2 regions of the Desulfosporomusa polytropa genome follow, and region 2 is predicted to be linked to the other one. Evidence: a T-box and tRNA genes for the amino acid it is inferred to sense, from the RefSeq annotation. Region 2 holds a T-box; the other holds one or more tRNA genes.
The links. The T-box of region 2 lies ahead of leuS (leucine--tRNA ligase). A T-box ahead of a tRNA ligase gene usually reads a tRNA of that ligase, here a tRNA-Leu.
Positions count from the first base shown of each region.

Region 1: it encodes a tRNA-Leu, which carries the amino acid that the T-box ahead of leuS (leucine--tRNA ligase) is inferred to sense. The anticodon was not compared.

Region 1 is NZ_AP042400.1:2,264,861-2,272,885, reverse strand. Features, by position in the region: gene ACZ449_RS12540 (sugar O-acetyltransferase) at 1-245, opposite strand, end outside; gene ACZ449_RS12535 (aspartate/glutamate racemase family protein) at 242-955, opposite strand; gene ACZ449_RS12530 (aminotransferase-like domain-containing protein) at 1,065-2,471, opposite strand; partial or broken gene ACZ449_RS12525 (IS1182 family transposase) at 2,715-4,061, shown strand; gene ACZ449_RS12520 (DnaJ family domain-containing protein) at 4,433-4,759, opposite strand; gene ACZ449_RS12515 (3D domain-containing protein) at 5,124-5,861, shown strand; gene ACZ449_RS12510 (hypothetical protein) at 6,255-6,485, shown strand; tRNA gene ACZ449_RS12505 (tRNA-Leu) at 6,539-6,623, shown strand; tRNA gene ACZ449_RS12500 (tRNA-Leu) at 6,716-6,802, shown strand; tRNA gene ACZ449_RS12495 (tRNA-Arg) at 6,808-6,884, shown strand; tRNA gene ACZ449_RS12490 (tRNA-Pro) at 6,894-6,970, shown strand; tRNA gene ACZ449_RS12485 (tRNA-Val) at 7,022-7,098, shown strand; tRNA gene ACZ449_RS12480 (tRNA-Trp) at 7,180-7,255, shown strand; tRNA gene ACZ449_RS12475 (tRNA-Cys) at 7,328-7,402, shown strand; RNA gene ssrS (6S RNA) at 7,406-7,579, shown strand; rRNA gene ACZ449_RS12465 (16S ribosomal RNA) at 7,983-8,025, shown strand, end outside.
Region 2 is NZ_AP042400.1:658,951-666,975, reverse strand. Features, by position in the region: gene nirJ2 (putative heme d1 biosynthesis radical SAM protein NirJ2) at 1-732, opposite strand, end outside; gene ACZ449_RS04750 (radical SAM protein) at 737-1,909, opposite strand; gene ACZ449_RS04745 (bifunctional metallophosphatase/5'-nucleotidase) at 2,002-3,567, opposite strand; gene trxA (thioredoxin) at 3,676-3,993, opposite strand; gene leuS (leucine--tRNA ligase) at 4,033-6,513, opposite strand; T-box leader at 6,563-6,769, opposite strand; gene ACZ449_RS04730 (hypothetical protein) at 6,879-7,283, shown strand; gene ACZ449_RS04725 (aminotransferase class V-fold PLP-dependent enzyme) at 7,365-8,025, opposite strand, start outside.

The DNA of each region.
Region 1 (8,025 bases), 1.6 Mb from region 2:
TTGGCAACAAAACCGTTGCCGATGAAGGTGTGTGTTCCATAGTTGAACTGCACGGGACCTTGGAAGCGAAAGGGGGTGCCGATACTGCCAAGAATATTTTTGAGCAGTGCCGGACGTGATGGATCGTTTTCGTCTAAAGTATTGTATTTTTGGCAGGCAGTATGTGCAGCATGCTTAATCTTGCGCAGCTCGGGTGTGCTGGCATTGAATATTTTACCGTTGAAAATCTTTTCTTCTTCAGTCATATCAGTTGTGCCTCCTTTTCGTCAGAAAGAGCAGCTTCAACCGCAGCCTTGGCGTGGATGATTGTCGTGTCGAATACAGGCAGTGGCGTGTCCTTTTGCTTAATAAGCAGACCAATCTCTGTGCAGCCAAGAATGACGCCTTGGGCACCAAGGGCAGACAGCCCGTCAATGATGCGAAGGTATTCTTTTTGGGAGGTGGGGAGTATATTTCCCTGACAAAGCTCATCGTATATGATATGGTTTATGATTTCCCGGTCTTCTTCATCCGGAATTAGTACTTCAATGCCGCCTGCCAGCAGTTTGTCTTTGTAGAAGTCCTGCTCCATCGTGTATTTTGTGGCGAGCAGAGCCGATTTATATATCTTTTTCTTTTTGAGGGCTACAGCTGTTGTTTCGGCGATATGCAGGATAGGAAGTTGCGTTTTTTGCTGAAGCATGGGGACGACTTTGTGCATGGTATTGGTGCAAATGACAATGAAGTCTGCACCACCTTTTTCCAGAGCCTGTATGCCTGTGCTCAGAAACTGTGCGCTGCGTTTCCAGTCACCACTGGCCTGACAGGTCTCGATTTCGTGAAAATCTACGCTGTAAAGTAAAATCTTTGCTGAGTGCAGCCCACCTAACTGTTGCTTGATAGTTTCATTGATGATTTGATAATAAGTGACAGTGCTTTCCCAGCTCATGCCGCCAAGTAATCCGATAGTTTTCATAAAAGATTGCTCCTCTGTAAATTAATATCATTATCAATTCAGTATAGAATATAAAAAATAGCCATACAATAAAAACATTGTATGGCGGATAATGTTTTGAAGTGCAAAATCATGGGTTATTTTGTAGCTCGTGAAGCATATTTTGCAATATCTTTAGGCCCTTTTCCAGCTCGGAGCGGTTGGCTGGAGCGGTGATGGCTAGGCGGACGGCATTTTCAGGGGAGCTGTCTCCGAGGGCGAAGCGCTCGGCTGCGTAAACCTGCACACCGTTCTGGAGGGCCAACTGTTCAAAGGCAGAGCCACTATAGGCGCAGTTGTCAGGCAGGTGTAGCCATCGGAAGATGCAGGCATCATCTGCATCGGTGAGAAAGGGACCGAGATATTTCTTTGTGAGTTGGCTTCGGGCGATAGTTTCTTTCTGATGCATAGCCAGAGTCTTCCAGGCAGCACCGGATACGAGAAGCCGGGCGGCAAGTTCGCTCATGAGGGGTGATACCGTGATGGACATGGTATAGAGCGCAGTGGTGATGGCTTCATGATAACGGGGAGGAATGGCCATATAGGCCAGACGCAACCCTGGGGCGATGCCTTTGGAAAGTCCGGAAATAAAAAAGGTCTGAGATGGTAGCAGGCTTGCAATCGGCGAGGCTGGTCGGGTAGTAAGAAGGTTGTAGGAGGCATCTTCAATGATGGATAACTGATGTGCGTCAGCAAATTTTGCTAAGGCCTGTTTGGTGGCAGAACTCATGGTGCGGGTGGTCGGGTTCTGATTTTGCGGCATGAGATACAAGGCCTTAAGAAGCATTTTCTGACAGGTGGCAGCAAGTGCGGTGAAATTGATGTCTTCCCCATTGTAGGGAAGTGGAATCAGACGTATACCCAGAGCAGATGCGGCACCTTTAAGCCCCGGATAGGTCAGTGGATCAGCGCCGACGGCATCTCCGTGTGTGCAGACTGCAAGTAGAGCGGCCATCAGTGCATTTTGTGCACCGCTGGTGAGAAAGACATTTTCTGGATCGGCAGCAAAGCCCTCGCGCTCCATAAGCAGAGCGCCTGCCCGGCGATGCCAGAGCATATCCTGTTCAGTACCGTAGTCAAACCATTTGGTACAGTCAGACTCAGATAAAAGGTCCATGAGCTGGTTGCGTACGTCTTTATAGGAATTCTCGTCTGGCCGCGTAGCACCCATGGGGATGACTTGCGGATTTTTCCAGTTGTCCGGCCATAGATAGCGACTGTTCATTACATCATAGGCAATATAGGTGCCACGTCCGATAGTAGTCTGTAGGAGTCCTTTTAGGCTGCAAAGCTTGTAGGCTTTGGTGATGGTGCTGAGGTTGACATCCAGATAGTCAGCCAGCTCGCGCTGGGGCGGCAGTTTGGTCCCAGGTTTTAATTGGCCGCATTGAATAGCCTTTTCCAGTTGTTCAGACAGTTCTTTATATAGAGTACCAGTGCGCTTTTCCAGCCGGGGCCGCCAGTTCATGGGGTAGTTTTCAAAAGAGTTTACAGACACAGGACAACCTCCCTTGGAATAAAATGAAAAATAATTCTCATTTTATTCATTTTAGCATCTTCCAAAGAAAAAGCCTAAAGGCGGTTGAAGAATCTCTTTTGCTTTTTTGCATGAAACTAAATTCCAATATTTTTATAAAATAGACAAGATTAGCCGTCAGTATTAATACTGACGGCTCAGACTGTAGACAAAAGGACAATCACTTCCAGTTTTATGATAAAATAGAACTGGGAGTGATTTCTTATGTATGTGAAGAAAAATAGAATAAATCAAAGACAAATAAAGTTTTTATGTTTAGAAGATTTGGTTCCAGAGAATCATCTTTTACGAGATATAGATAGAGCCATTGATTTTAGTTTCATCTACGATGAGGTAAAAGGATTATACAGCGAAATCGAGTGGGGTAAACCAGGAATTGACCCGGTATCCCTATTTAAAATTGTTTTTATTCAATATCTTTTTGGCATTCGCAGTATGCGTCAAACTATCAAAGAACTTGAAGTCAATATGGCCTATCGGTGGTTTATTGGCTATGATATTGGAGAGCCGATCCCCCACTTTTCAACCTTCGGGAAGAATTACGCCAGACGTTTTAAAGGAACAAATGTGTTTGAACGAATTTTTACTCGGGTTTTGGATGAGATAATCCGTTGCGGCTTTGTTGATGCTAATGCAGCATTCCTTGATGGAACCCATATCAAAGCAAGTGCTAATAAGAAAAAAGCCACTAATAAAATTGTAGAAAAACAGGCAAAACAGTATCAGCAGCAATTAGATGAGGAAATAGCAAAAGATCGAGAGACTCATGGGAAGAAACCACTAAAAAATGATGATGATGATACACCAAAATCTCCGGAAACGAAAAACATTAAGGAAAGTACAACTGATCCAGAAAGCGGCTTGTTTCATAAAGGTGAGCATGAAAAGTGCTTTGCCTATGTGGCAAATACAGTCTGTGACCGACATAACTTCATACTCGATTTTGAAGTAGGCGCAGGCAATATACATGACAGTAGAATGTTTGATGGAGTGTACGAGAAACTGATCCGTAAATTTCCTGAAATTCAAGTGATTGCCATAGATGCTGGATATAAAACTCCGTGGATTATGAAGCAAATCATAGATAGTAATAGAATACCAGCCGTTCCATATAAGCGTCCTATGACGAAATCTGGTTTTTTTAAGAAGTATGAATATGTCTATGATGAATATAACGACTGCATCCTTTGTCCTGCCAATCAGGTGTTACCTTACAGTACAACCAATCGCGAAGGATATCGAGAATATAAAAGTGATCCGAATTACTGTAAAGACTGTAAGTTTCTAAATCAGTGTACGCAAAGTAAAGCGCAGCAAAAAATAGTTACGCGCCATGTATGGGAACCGTATATGGAATTAGCGGAAGACTATCGGCATACCCCCATGTATCGAGAGATTTATCAAAAGAGAAGTCAAACGATAGAACGCGTGTTTGCCGATGCTAAAGAAAAACATGCCATGAGATACACCCAATTGCGTGGTCTGCAAAAAGTTAAGATGCAGGTGACGCTCACTTTTGCGTGCATGAATTTAAAAAAGTTAGCAACCTGGAAACGAAGAAAGGGGCTCTTAGCTCCTGTTTCCCAAGTTTATTCGCAATTTAAACCATCACTGATTAATTTTTTGTTTATTTCTTTCAAAAAGGCACCTTACGCAAAGCGTAAGGTGCCTTTTTGTCGACGATCTGAGCCGTCAGTATTAATACTGACGGCTTGTTATATTTATGCCGGGATCGGCTCCCGGCTGGCCTACTCACTGCTGACGTCCAGTATCCAAGATAACTCTGCTATCTATAATTTTACCATTGCAAAATCAATTGCTCTATGCAATGATTTTGTAATTTAACATACTAACAGGAAGTACGCCTAGTAAACAAACGGATCTTTGCTTCAATCACATGTTTTTATATGATTGAAAACCTTTTATTTGCGACGTTTGCGTTTATCCATAAGGATACCTAGCTGCACCTGTTTATTACTAAGTTGTTTGCGTAGATTCTCCTTATTATCCTCACACAAACAGACCTGTAGAAGACTCTCTAATGATACAATCTCCCGTTTTAGCGCCATCTCAGTCGGAAGAACACCGTTATTTTTTAGTATTTTATACGAAGAGCGGAGTTCTTGTGGTATCTGAGCATCATCAAAGACTAGCGGTTTTCCTTTGCCGGGCAAATTATCAAGTTCACCTTGTTCAATTGCCTCTTGTATTTTCTGTTCCGCAATCCTAAAAAAGAAGAAATCACTCATACTTCATCGTTCCTCCTGCATAGTGGTAGCGGTAAAATTATTAAAAGTATTCTATGCTACCATATTACCACGGTTTTTTTGACATGTCACTGCCATCTTGCCCGTCACACCGAAGGATACAGGAGACGATTTCCAAGCTATTAGAAAGTCTAATTGAGTATCCGAGCCTTCAAAATAGTGGTATATGCTTTTTGTATTATTCCATAAAATACCTAGATGAAAAAGTCGTCTTTGGACCTTTTTTTCCTTAATACTTTTGGTAATTTGTGCGATAACATAGGCAAAACGATCCTTCTAAACCTTTGAATCCATTATTTATAGCTTCAACTTTGCAGCAATTTTAATAGAAAGGAATTAGACCGAAATGTTTAAAAAATCAGCTACTGTACTGCTACTTGCCTTCTGTGTTTCAGCTTCCCAGCCAGCTCCCGCTTATGCGGGGTTCTTTTTATTCAACATCATTAATGATGTTTTTGGTGGAGGGCACAAAAACATCGGTTCCTCTACCCAATCCCAATCGTCAAATACCAGTATTACTGCACTGAAATTAGGCATGCGTAATAGTCAAGTTGTCGATATGCAAAAATACCTGATTAAAGCCAAATATCTTGGCGGTAAAGCTGATGGGGTATTTGGGTATCAAACACAACAAGCTGTTAAGATGTTTCAAAGAGATTGCGGATTAGTGGAAGATGGTATTGTTGGAAAAAAAACAATGAATGCCCTTAAAAATTTTAAAGGTACTCGTCCGAAAACCTCTCCTTTACCCCGTAAGCCAACATATAATCCGCCGAAAAAAGATAGCGACGTACCAGAATACCTATATGCTTTGCCAATGCTTGTTACTGCATATACCCGCTATGACCAGGATTGCACCGACTATACATATATGGGTACCTATCTGCGCAGAGGGCTATGCGCGGTTGACCCAGATGTAATTCCACTTGGAACAAAACTTTACGTTCCAGGATATGGCAAAGCCATTGCAGATGACATAGGGGGAGCGATAAATGGCAATCACATTGATTTAGCAATGGATACTCAAGATGAAGCGTTCGAATGGGGAAAGCGTAATGTGACCGTATATGTTTTAAAAACTTGATAAACGGACAAGTAAAGGTGACTTTTCAGTACAGATTACTTTTAACGAAATATTATAGAAAAGCGACAATACCCCCATAAGGAGCCGTGATTGGCTTACCCTATGGGGATTTATTTTTTTAACGAATTGATATTATCTTCTAAGCGTATATTCCCGTAACATCCTCTTTACACATTAGAACATTTGTTCTATAACAAATGTTCTAATGCAAGGAGGCACTTTTTTGTCTCGGAAACCGAGACGCTAGAGAAGACCATTGATACTACCCGTAAACGGTTTGGACATTACAGTGTCCAACGCTGCGCCATGCTGCTTGATCGTCAGTTAACTGGCTTCAATCCGAAGGATGACCATACGATTCATCCGGTATCTTATTTTAAGTAGGTGAGTTATGTGGGGAAAGTACACATAGAAGTAGTAGCCAAACACGATAAAGAAGGCAGAATCAGACCACTTTCCCTGATATGGGAAGATGGCCGGAAATTCCCGATTGACCGTGTAGTAGATATTCGCCAAGCGGCATCATTAAAGGCAGGTCTGCAAGGTATGCGCTACACCTGCCGGATTGCCGATAAGGAAGTATATCTATTTTGTGATGAGGGTAAGTGGTTAGCATGTCCATAATCTACTATGTTGACATTAATGAGGCCATCTGATATAGTAATAAATCCAAGGACGCGGGAGTGGCGGAACTGGCAGACGCACTAGACTTAGGATCTAGCGCCGTGAGGCGTGCAGGTTCAATTCCTGTCTCCCGCACCATAAGCAGAGAGCCCAAGAAGACGAGTCGTGAGGCGAAGTCTGATTGGTGCGAATCGCTTAGTTCTGACGAACATCCTTTTTAAATTTCCATTGCCGGAGTGACGTAATTGGCAGACGTAGCAGACTCAAAATCTGCCGGGGGCAACCCCGTGTCGGTTCGAGTCCGACCTCCGGCACCATATAAGTCCGCGTAGCTCAGCCGGATAGAGCACCGGCCTTCTAAGCCGTGGGTCTGGTGTTCGAATCCCTTCGCGGACGCCATAAAAAGATCGGGGCGTGGCTCAGTTTGGTAGAGTACCTGGCTTGGGACCAGGGGGCCGCAGGTTCGAATCCTGCCGCTCCGACCAAAGTATTATTGACAAGCTAATCTAAGGCTGATAGAATATAAAATCCATATTGGGGTTATAGCTCAGTTGGTTAGAGTGCTTCGTTGACATCGAAGAGGCCGGCGGTTCGAGTCCGTTTAACCCCACCAAAAAGGAATCTATAGGTCAGTTTGGTAGATCATCCGGATCATAACCGGCGGGTTCTAGGCTAAAAACCTAGTAATACACACAGGGGTATAGCTCAATTGGTAGAGTAGCGGTCTCCAAAACCGTTGGTTGAGGGTTCAAGTCCTTCTGCCCCTGCCAACGAATTAAAGATCAGCTAACTGGTCTTTTTTACTGACATAAAATTTGTTGACATAATTAATCCGAAAAGATGGCGATATGGCCAAGTGGTAAGGCTAAGGTCCGCAAGACCTTGATCCCCTAGTTCAAATCTGGGTGTCGCCTCCAATAAAATGCCTGGAATGCATGTTATCTTAGATATGTCCAACCTACTTTACTATATAGGGAATTTAATGGTATGTAGCTGTCGAGCCACCTTTGAGTGGAGGACAAAAACAAACTTAAGGATACCCACCTGCTAGGTGCAGGTTTGGACATACAAAGAGACGACATTTTGGGCAACTAATAATTAATTACCAATAAGTAACATTTGACGTAATAACAGTAACGTGATAATCTATAAAAGTCGCTATGAGCGGCGGAAGTAATTGGAAAAATAAATAGTGTTGACATAAACAAATAAAAATGCTATTATAATATTCCGCCGTTGAGTAAACGACAACGTTCCCTGAAAACTGAACAATGTAAGTAATGCATCATAAATGCCAGATGTGCGGTTGTATGTCGCTTGCGACATACAACACAAAAACAATTTTTAAATTGATTTATAGAGCCAACAAATGGCTTCATATAATGTAGTCACTCTGTGACTTTGAACTTGTGCCTGGTGCGTCTATTAATGTAGTTTGTCTACTTTAATTAAGATAGCAATGGTATTTAAGTTTATAAGCTCATAGACGGCATACCTTTATTGGAGAGTTTGATCCTGGCTCAGGACGAACGCTGGCGGC
Region 2 (8,025 bases):
GCAATAGGAAGTTCCAGCAAGACAACCGCGAGTATACCGCATCGGTACGCCCCTTTCCTTGGCAATCCGCATGAATTGGGGAGCACACGTTGGTTTTATTTCAATAGCAGTAGTCGCCTGTTTGTCAAGAATACGGTTCAATACGGCTTCATATTGATTAGTCTTAAGTGTAGTTTCTTCAATGTCTTTTCCCCGCCCGGCAGGCACCAGGAAAAAAACATGGTGGGCAACAGCGCCTAGATCAACTGCTAAATCAGTAATATCAGTCACTTCCGCTTCATTCCAGTTAGTAACTGTAGTGTGAATTTGAAACGGTAAACCAGCTTTCCGGCAGGCCTTGATGCCATCCATGGTTTGCCGCCAAGCGCCTTTCACGCCCCGAAAGGTATCATGGCGCTCAGCATCACAACTATCCACACTAATACCGGCGCACATCAAGCCGGCCGCTTTAAGCTTGGCAGGTACATCGCCAGTAAATAAAATGCCATTGGTACCGAGAACAGGACGAAGGCCAACAGAAGTTGCATGAGTGATGAGTTCATAAATATCAGGACGAAGCATCGGCTCACCGCCGCTTAATATCATAATCTTGAAACCAGCTTTGGCTATTTCACTAAGCAGTTTTTTACCTTCGTCGGTACTTAATTCATCGGTACGTTTGGCACCAGCATCACGATAACAATGTACACAGTTTATATTGCACTGCTGGGTAGTATTCCATGAGATTATCATTCAATTACTCCTTGTAATCAGCAAGATAGCAGGCTGGGTCTTCACCCCATATGTCGCCTGACATGGCTTCCGCCCTTATCCGGCAACCGCCGCAGAAATCCTTGTAGCGGCATTCGCCACAGCGGCCAGTAACATACTTTTCTTTATTTCTAAGTTTGCATAAAAATTCATCTTGCGTGTTATGCCAAATTTGACTAAGCGGCTGTTTGCGTACATTGCCAAGTGACTTATGACCCCAGAACTGACAGGCATGTACCTCACCCTGCGGGTCGACATTAGCCATCTTCTGACCGGCTGAACAGCCACCATGCATCGCTAACAGTTCCTTAATCTCCGGCACACGTTCAGGATTTGTGCGTTCAAAATATTGCAGAATATAAATACCATCAGCATGATTATCTGTGGTAAGAATTTCAACCTCAATACCTCGTTTGTGAAAATCTAGGGTCCGTTCAATTAGCAGTTCAATTGTCTGACGCTTTTGTTCAGGCGTAGTGTCAAGCTCTGCCATTTCCTTGCCTCGTCCGGCATATACCAGATGGTACATACAAAAACGGGGAATCTTTTCGCGTTCAACAATATCTAGAATATCAGGTAACGTATGATAGTTAAGTTTATTTACCGTAAAACGGATCCCCGTTTTATTACCTGCCGCAATTGAGTTGCGAATCCCGGTAATAGTTTCTTGAAATGCACCCTTTTTGCCACGAAAATAATCATGCACTTCTTCGGTACCGTCAAGGCTGACACCAACATACTGGAAACCAGTCGCTTTAATGCGCTTAGCCATCTCAGGTGTAATCAAGGTGCCATTTGTTGAAATCACCGGACGAATTCCTTTTTCAATAGTGTATGCGCCCAATTCAAACAAATCTTTCCGGACAAGCGGCTCGCCTCCGGAGAATAATAGCACCGGCACTTTCATTGTAGCTAGATCGTCAATGAACGCTTTGGCTTCAGCAGTAGTAAACTCACCCGCATATTCATGATCTTCAGCAGAAATGTAGCAGTGCTGGCAACTCAGATTGCAGCGATTAGTCGAATTCCATACAACGATGGGCGTAGCATCTGAGGAAAACTGTAGCATCTGAGGTGGCAAATTTTGTGAACTGCGCCCATATTTTACGATATCCGACACGGTAGCTGTGCCGCAAAGTAATTTAGTACAACCTATCATCTTTGTTTATGTCTCCTTCGAATTCAAGTTTTAATGATAATTTCGACATGTTTTAATATCTTCCCTGCTGACCTCACAAACTTTCCTATCTATTACGATGCAAGTCTATTTACTGTGCTTACTGGTATAACTTCCTTAAAACGCGAATCGACAGTAGCATTAATGATTTTCGTCTTTGTTATAGCCTCTATTAGGCAGTCTCGTAATGGAATCTGAGTGTCAGATTGATGTTTGCCTTGACTAAACATGGTAAATCCATCTCCGCCTTGTGCTAAGAAATCATTTGTTACAACCTTATATGTCTTCGTAAGACTGAGGTTACTGCCATCATTTAAGGTTACTTTAGCAAGCTTCTTACCATCTGGCAATGATTCATCATACTCCACAATAAGACCAGAAAACTGCAGCATCCCGATTTGCTTATTATAAATACCGTGTTCGAGAACCGCCATGACCTGTTGACCAGTTAAATCTACCGTGATCAACGTATTGTCAAATGGTACTACTTGGTACAGTTTGCCTAACGTGATCGTACCTGCCGAGATACTGGTTCGCAGCCCCCCGCCATTCTCAAAAGCAATATCGGCTTTAACTCTGTGACGCATACTATCTGTTACCCATTGACCTAAAACAGAATGAGTGAATTTTTCATGATGCATTTCATTAACTGCCTGGCCAAGCACTTTATTTTTCACAGGAGCTATTTCTTCCTGTACCTTATCAACAATTTCCTGTACTGCAGGGTCGGCAACCAATTTATCAACTGCTAACTCAGTAACGTCGCTCGCTACTGTTACTACTTCCCTGTTATTCTTGGAAAAGGTAAACGCAAGCTTACCTACAGCCCGTCCATTGTACGCAGCCTGAATGACTGGTACTGAATTCACTTCACCAGCCACTTTCATATGCGTGTGCCCTGAGATAATAGCATCAATAGTAGGAACCTCACGCGCCAAGTCAGCTGCTTCGCCTGTAACCTGTTGGGTAAGCGGTTCAACGGCGCTGCCCAAATGTGACAATACGATAATGATATCAGCTCCTTGTTGTTTTAATTCAGGAAGAAGCTGTGTCACTATTTGAGCAGGATTAACAAAATTATAGTTTTTACTGTACTTAGGGTTGGTCTTATATGCTGTTTCTGGGGTTGCCAGACCGATTATAGCAATTTTTACACCGTTTTTCTCAACTAATGTGTACGGTTTGACAAAACTCACCACACGACCAGTAGCTTTATCAATAATATTGGCTGCAAGGTAGGGGAAATTTGATTGCGCAATACGTTCTTTTAACACCTGGATACCCCAATCAAACTCATGGTTACCAATCGCCATCGCCGAAAATCCAAGCTCATTCATAGCTTCAACTACTGGTTCTCCGTAGAGCATATTGGATTCAGGCGTTCCTTGAAACATATCACCGGCGCTGACAATAATCGTCCCTGCCGGATTCTTAGCCACCTCTTCTTTCAAAAAAGCGGCTAGTTTTGCCATACCGGGATTCTTGCCCCCCTCAGACAATGCACCATGGAAATCATTTACTGTTAGAATGTTAATCACTACTTTTTCATTTGATTCTTCCGCTGCTGAAATTACCGGTAAGAAACATGCTATACTTATACATATAATAGTAATAAGTACATTTAACTTTCTTGTAAACACCAAAATTCTCTCCTTTCTTCATGTATTTTTATTATGACAAAACTTCCAGATAAATACAAGTTGCTTATGTAAAAATAAAACTCCCGGATGCTATCCGGGAGTTTTATTTTATAGTGCCTTTTCTAACATATCAGCAATATCTTTTTGTGGACGATAACCGGTAATCCGGCCAACTTCACTGCCCGCTTTAAAAATCACCAATGTAGGTATACTCATAACATTGTAATGACTAGCCAAGTCCTGCTGTTCATCAACATTAACCTTAGCTACCACTGCCCGGCCTTCAAAGTTTTTGGCTATAGTCTCCACTTCCGGGGCTACCATCTTACAGGGACCACACCAAGGTGCCCAAAAATCAACTAGAGCAGGTTTATCTGACTTAAGTACCTCTTCATTGAACTCTGTAACGTTTGTAATGGTAAGCATACTTATATTAGCCTCCTCATATTAATTATATTATTATTCCTATTTGATAACAATATTAACCAGCTTCTTGGGCACTGCTATTACTTTGATTACTGTTTTTCCAGCAATAAGTTCCTGAACCCGTTGCTGTTCAAGAGCTGTCTTTTCAAGTTCTTTGGGAGTTAGGCCTACAGGTACAATCACTTTATCGCGAACTTTACCATTAATCTGAAGAACAATCTCGACCTCTTCCACTTCCAAAGCAGCCGCATCAAAGGCAGGCCAGAACTGTTTATGAACACTACCTTCGGCAATAGTCTCTTGCCATAGTTCTTCCGTAATATGTGGTGCAAACGGTGCCAGCATCTTCAGTAGAGCAGATACCACTTCCCGCGCCAAAGCTGTATTCGGTGTTACACCCTGATCTTTGAGCGCATACATGGCGTTAACCAATTCCATAATGGCACTAATGGCTGTATTGAAATTGAAACGCTGACCAATATCTTCGCTAACGCGTTTGATCGTTACATGTAAGATACGACGCAATTCCTTTTCAGGTTTGGTTAATTCTATGGGGTCATCACTTGTTACTTCTGTTTTAATTAGCGGCACATAATGATCGACTATCCGCCACAAACGACCTAAGAAGCGGTATGCGCCTTCTACTCCCTGATCGCTCCATTCCAGATCACGTTCCGGCGGTGCCGCAAATAACATAAACAACCTGGCCGTATCAGCACCATATTTGGCGATAATCTCTTCTGGAGAAACTACATTACCTTTAGATTTAGACATTTTGGCTCCGTCTTTAATGACCATCCCCTGGGTCAACAGGTTTTTAAACGGCTCATTGACGTTAACCAAGCCAGCGTCTTTTAGTACTTTGGTAAAGAACCGCGAATACAAAAGGTGTAAAATAGCGTGCTCTATACCGCCGATATATTGGTCAACAGGCATCCAATAGTTAGCTTTGTCAGGATCAAACGGCTGATCCGCACTATGCGGACTGGTATAACGGAAATAGTACCACGACGAACAAATAAAAGTATCCATCGTGTCGGTTTCGCGCCGCGCTTTGCCGCCACACTTAGGACATGTGCAATTAATAAAATCATCAGCTTTCGCCAGTGGCGATACGGAACCGCTGGCAAAATCAATATTTTCGGGCAGAAGAATCGGAAGTTGTTCTTTAGGCACAGGAACTGTGCCACAATCCGGACAATAAATGATAGGTATAGGCGCACCCCAATAACGCTGGCGGGAAATAAGCCAATCACGCAGTCGATAATTAATACGACGTTTACCAATTCCCTGTGTTTCAAACCACTGGGCAATCTTCACCTTACCGGTTTCATTATCCAAACCGGTAAATTCCCCGGAATTAACCATTGTTCCCTGACCGCCATACGCTCCGGTCATATCCTCAATTGAAATGTCTTCGCCCATCGGTTGAATTACTACTTTTTTAGTTAATCCATACTTACCGGCAAAGTCCCAGTCACGTTGGTCATGAGCAGGCACGCCCATAACTGCACCAGTACCGTATTCTACCAATACATAATTGGCAATCCAAATAGGCACTTGTTCACCAGTAAACGGATGAATGGCATAAGCGCCAGTAAAGATACCTTCTTTTTCTGTCTCATTCGAGGTGCGGGCAATATCACTTTGATTACGAACGCGGGCTATAAAAGCTTTTACAGCCGCTTCTTCCGATTTGCCAGCAATAAGCTTGTCCACCATTGAATGTTCTGGTGCAAGCACAATATAACTAACGCCAAATACAGTGTCATGGCGAGTAGTATATACAGAAATTTTATCATTAAGTTCCGGCACAGCAAAGCTGAACTGTGCACCTTCACTACGGCCAATCCAGTTTTCTTGCATAGTTTTGACCCGATCAGGCCAACCTTTAAGCTCAGACAAATCGGCTAAGAGACGATCCGCATAATCTGTTATTTTAAGAAACCATTGTTCAAGGTCTTTTTTAACAACAACTGAGTCACAACGCCAGCAACGACCATCAACTACCTGCTCGTTAGCCAGCACAGTATTGCAGTCATTACACCAGTTCACCGCTGCTTTCTTTTTGTAAGCCAAGCCACGTTCAAAAAACAGCAAAAACAGCCACTGCGTCCAATGATAATACTCGGGATGGCAGGTAGCTACCTCACGATCCCATTCATAAGATAAGCCTAACTCTTGCTGTTGCCGGCGCATATTAGCAATATTATCCCATGTCCATGACGAAGGATGAATGCCATTCTTGATGGCGGCGTTTTCGGCAGGCATGCCAAAAGCATCCCAGCCCATGGGATGTAACACATTGTAACCCTGCATTACTTTAAATCTGGCAATAACATCACCGATCGAATAATTGCGTACATGGCCCATGTGCAAATTTCCAGACGGATACGGGAACATTTCCAGAACATAGTATTCTGGTCGCTGGCGGTCAATATGTGTGCAGAAAGCATTGTTTTCGCTCCAGATTTTTTGCCATTTGGCCTCAATCTCGCGCGGTGTGTATTTCTCGTTCATCGAGTAATCCCCCTCGGACAAATAGTATTAAAAAAGTCCCGTGGCTAACGCCAGGGACGAGATTCTCGCGGTACCACCCTGTTTGATGAGCAAAGTCACCCACTCTTCGCCTATAACGCAGACTTACGTCGGCTGTTACTAAAATTTCGCAGCCACTCCTCAGCAGCGAGTTCAACTATCACGCAGATTGGCTCGCAACATCCGCCAACTTTCTGAACTGTGCTATAAGCTTACTATTCTGCCTCTTCAGATTTGTATGTTCCATTATATAACAACTAATTATAAAAGTCAACTTATAGCCTAGGTGTTAAAAGCAGTTCTATCTCTAGTTAATAGTCATACAATAGTTCATAAGGAGGTGCGTCATGTATAAGCTTATTATCGGCAATGTAAGAGTAACTGTAGATGATGACAGTATTAAGCGGGAGCAGGCCGCCGCTTATGCCAAGCAGGCTATTTCTGCCGCCAGTCAACAAGGTAAATTGCTTTCCCATGTTGGGCTTAGCGCCGGCCCTGACGGCATAGAGGTTACAACTACCGAGAAGGCCGGCTGCCGTATGATCAGAAAAACCATCAAGCAAAGCATGCTTGATGGTATCTTGGATGCTGCCCAAGAAAAACTGTACCCCAGCGGAACTTTTTCGCAAAAAGATTCGTGGTTTGACAGCGAAACCGGTCAAGAATGGAGAGGCGAAGAAGTAGCAACAGCCCGCGCTGAAGTATTGTCCAAGTTAGAGGAATGGATTAAATCAACCAGCCCTAATAATTAAATGAATGCAGAGTCAGTCAACGAAACCAATACCACCCAGAACCCGTACGCGGAATCTGGGTGGTATTGGTTTTGTCAGGTCTTAGCAGTATGGATAATCCTTTGTCTGGCTGGTATCGCAGCGTCCAGGCGCTATTACATAACCATATTTGCGGGCATAATATTGCCGTTGGCTGGCGATATGTGACAATAGTTTCAAAAAAACATCTATCTCCCGCAAATTATTATATAGGCCAAAACTAATTCGCACCAATCCTGGTATCGTTTTATCATCATGGGTCTGATAATAGTTAATTTCTTCGGTACTTACTTTTAGTAAATTTGCTACATACGGATGAGCACAGAACAAACCATTGCGAACGGCTATACCTGCTTCCTGAGATAATATTTCAGCTATTTGACTATGGTGCAGTCCTTCTAATGTAAAAGATATCAGGCTCACTCGTTCTGGGTTATTATTTCCAGTACAATATAGGGTAATTCCCGGTATCGCTGACAATCCACCGATAGTATACTCAATCAATTCCCGTTCATACTGACAAATATTGTTTATATCTAGTTCATTTAATGTCTCTATTGCTGTAATAAGGGCTAACACACCCATCATATTAGGTGTCCCGGCTTCATACTTGGCTGGTGGATTATCCCATTCAATTGTTTGATGTGAAACCAATCCAACAGCTCCCCCACCCTGATATACAGGAACAGCCTTCTCAAACGTTTCTTTGGGCCCAATGAGGACC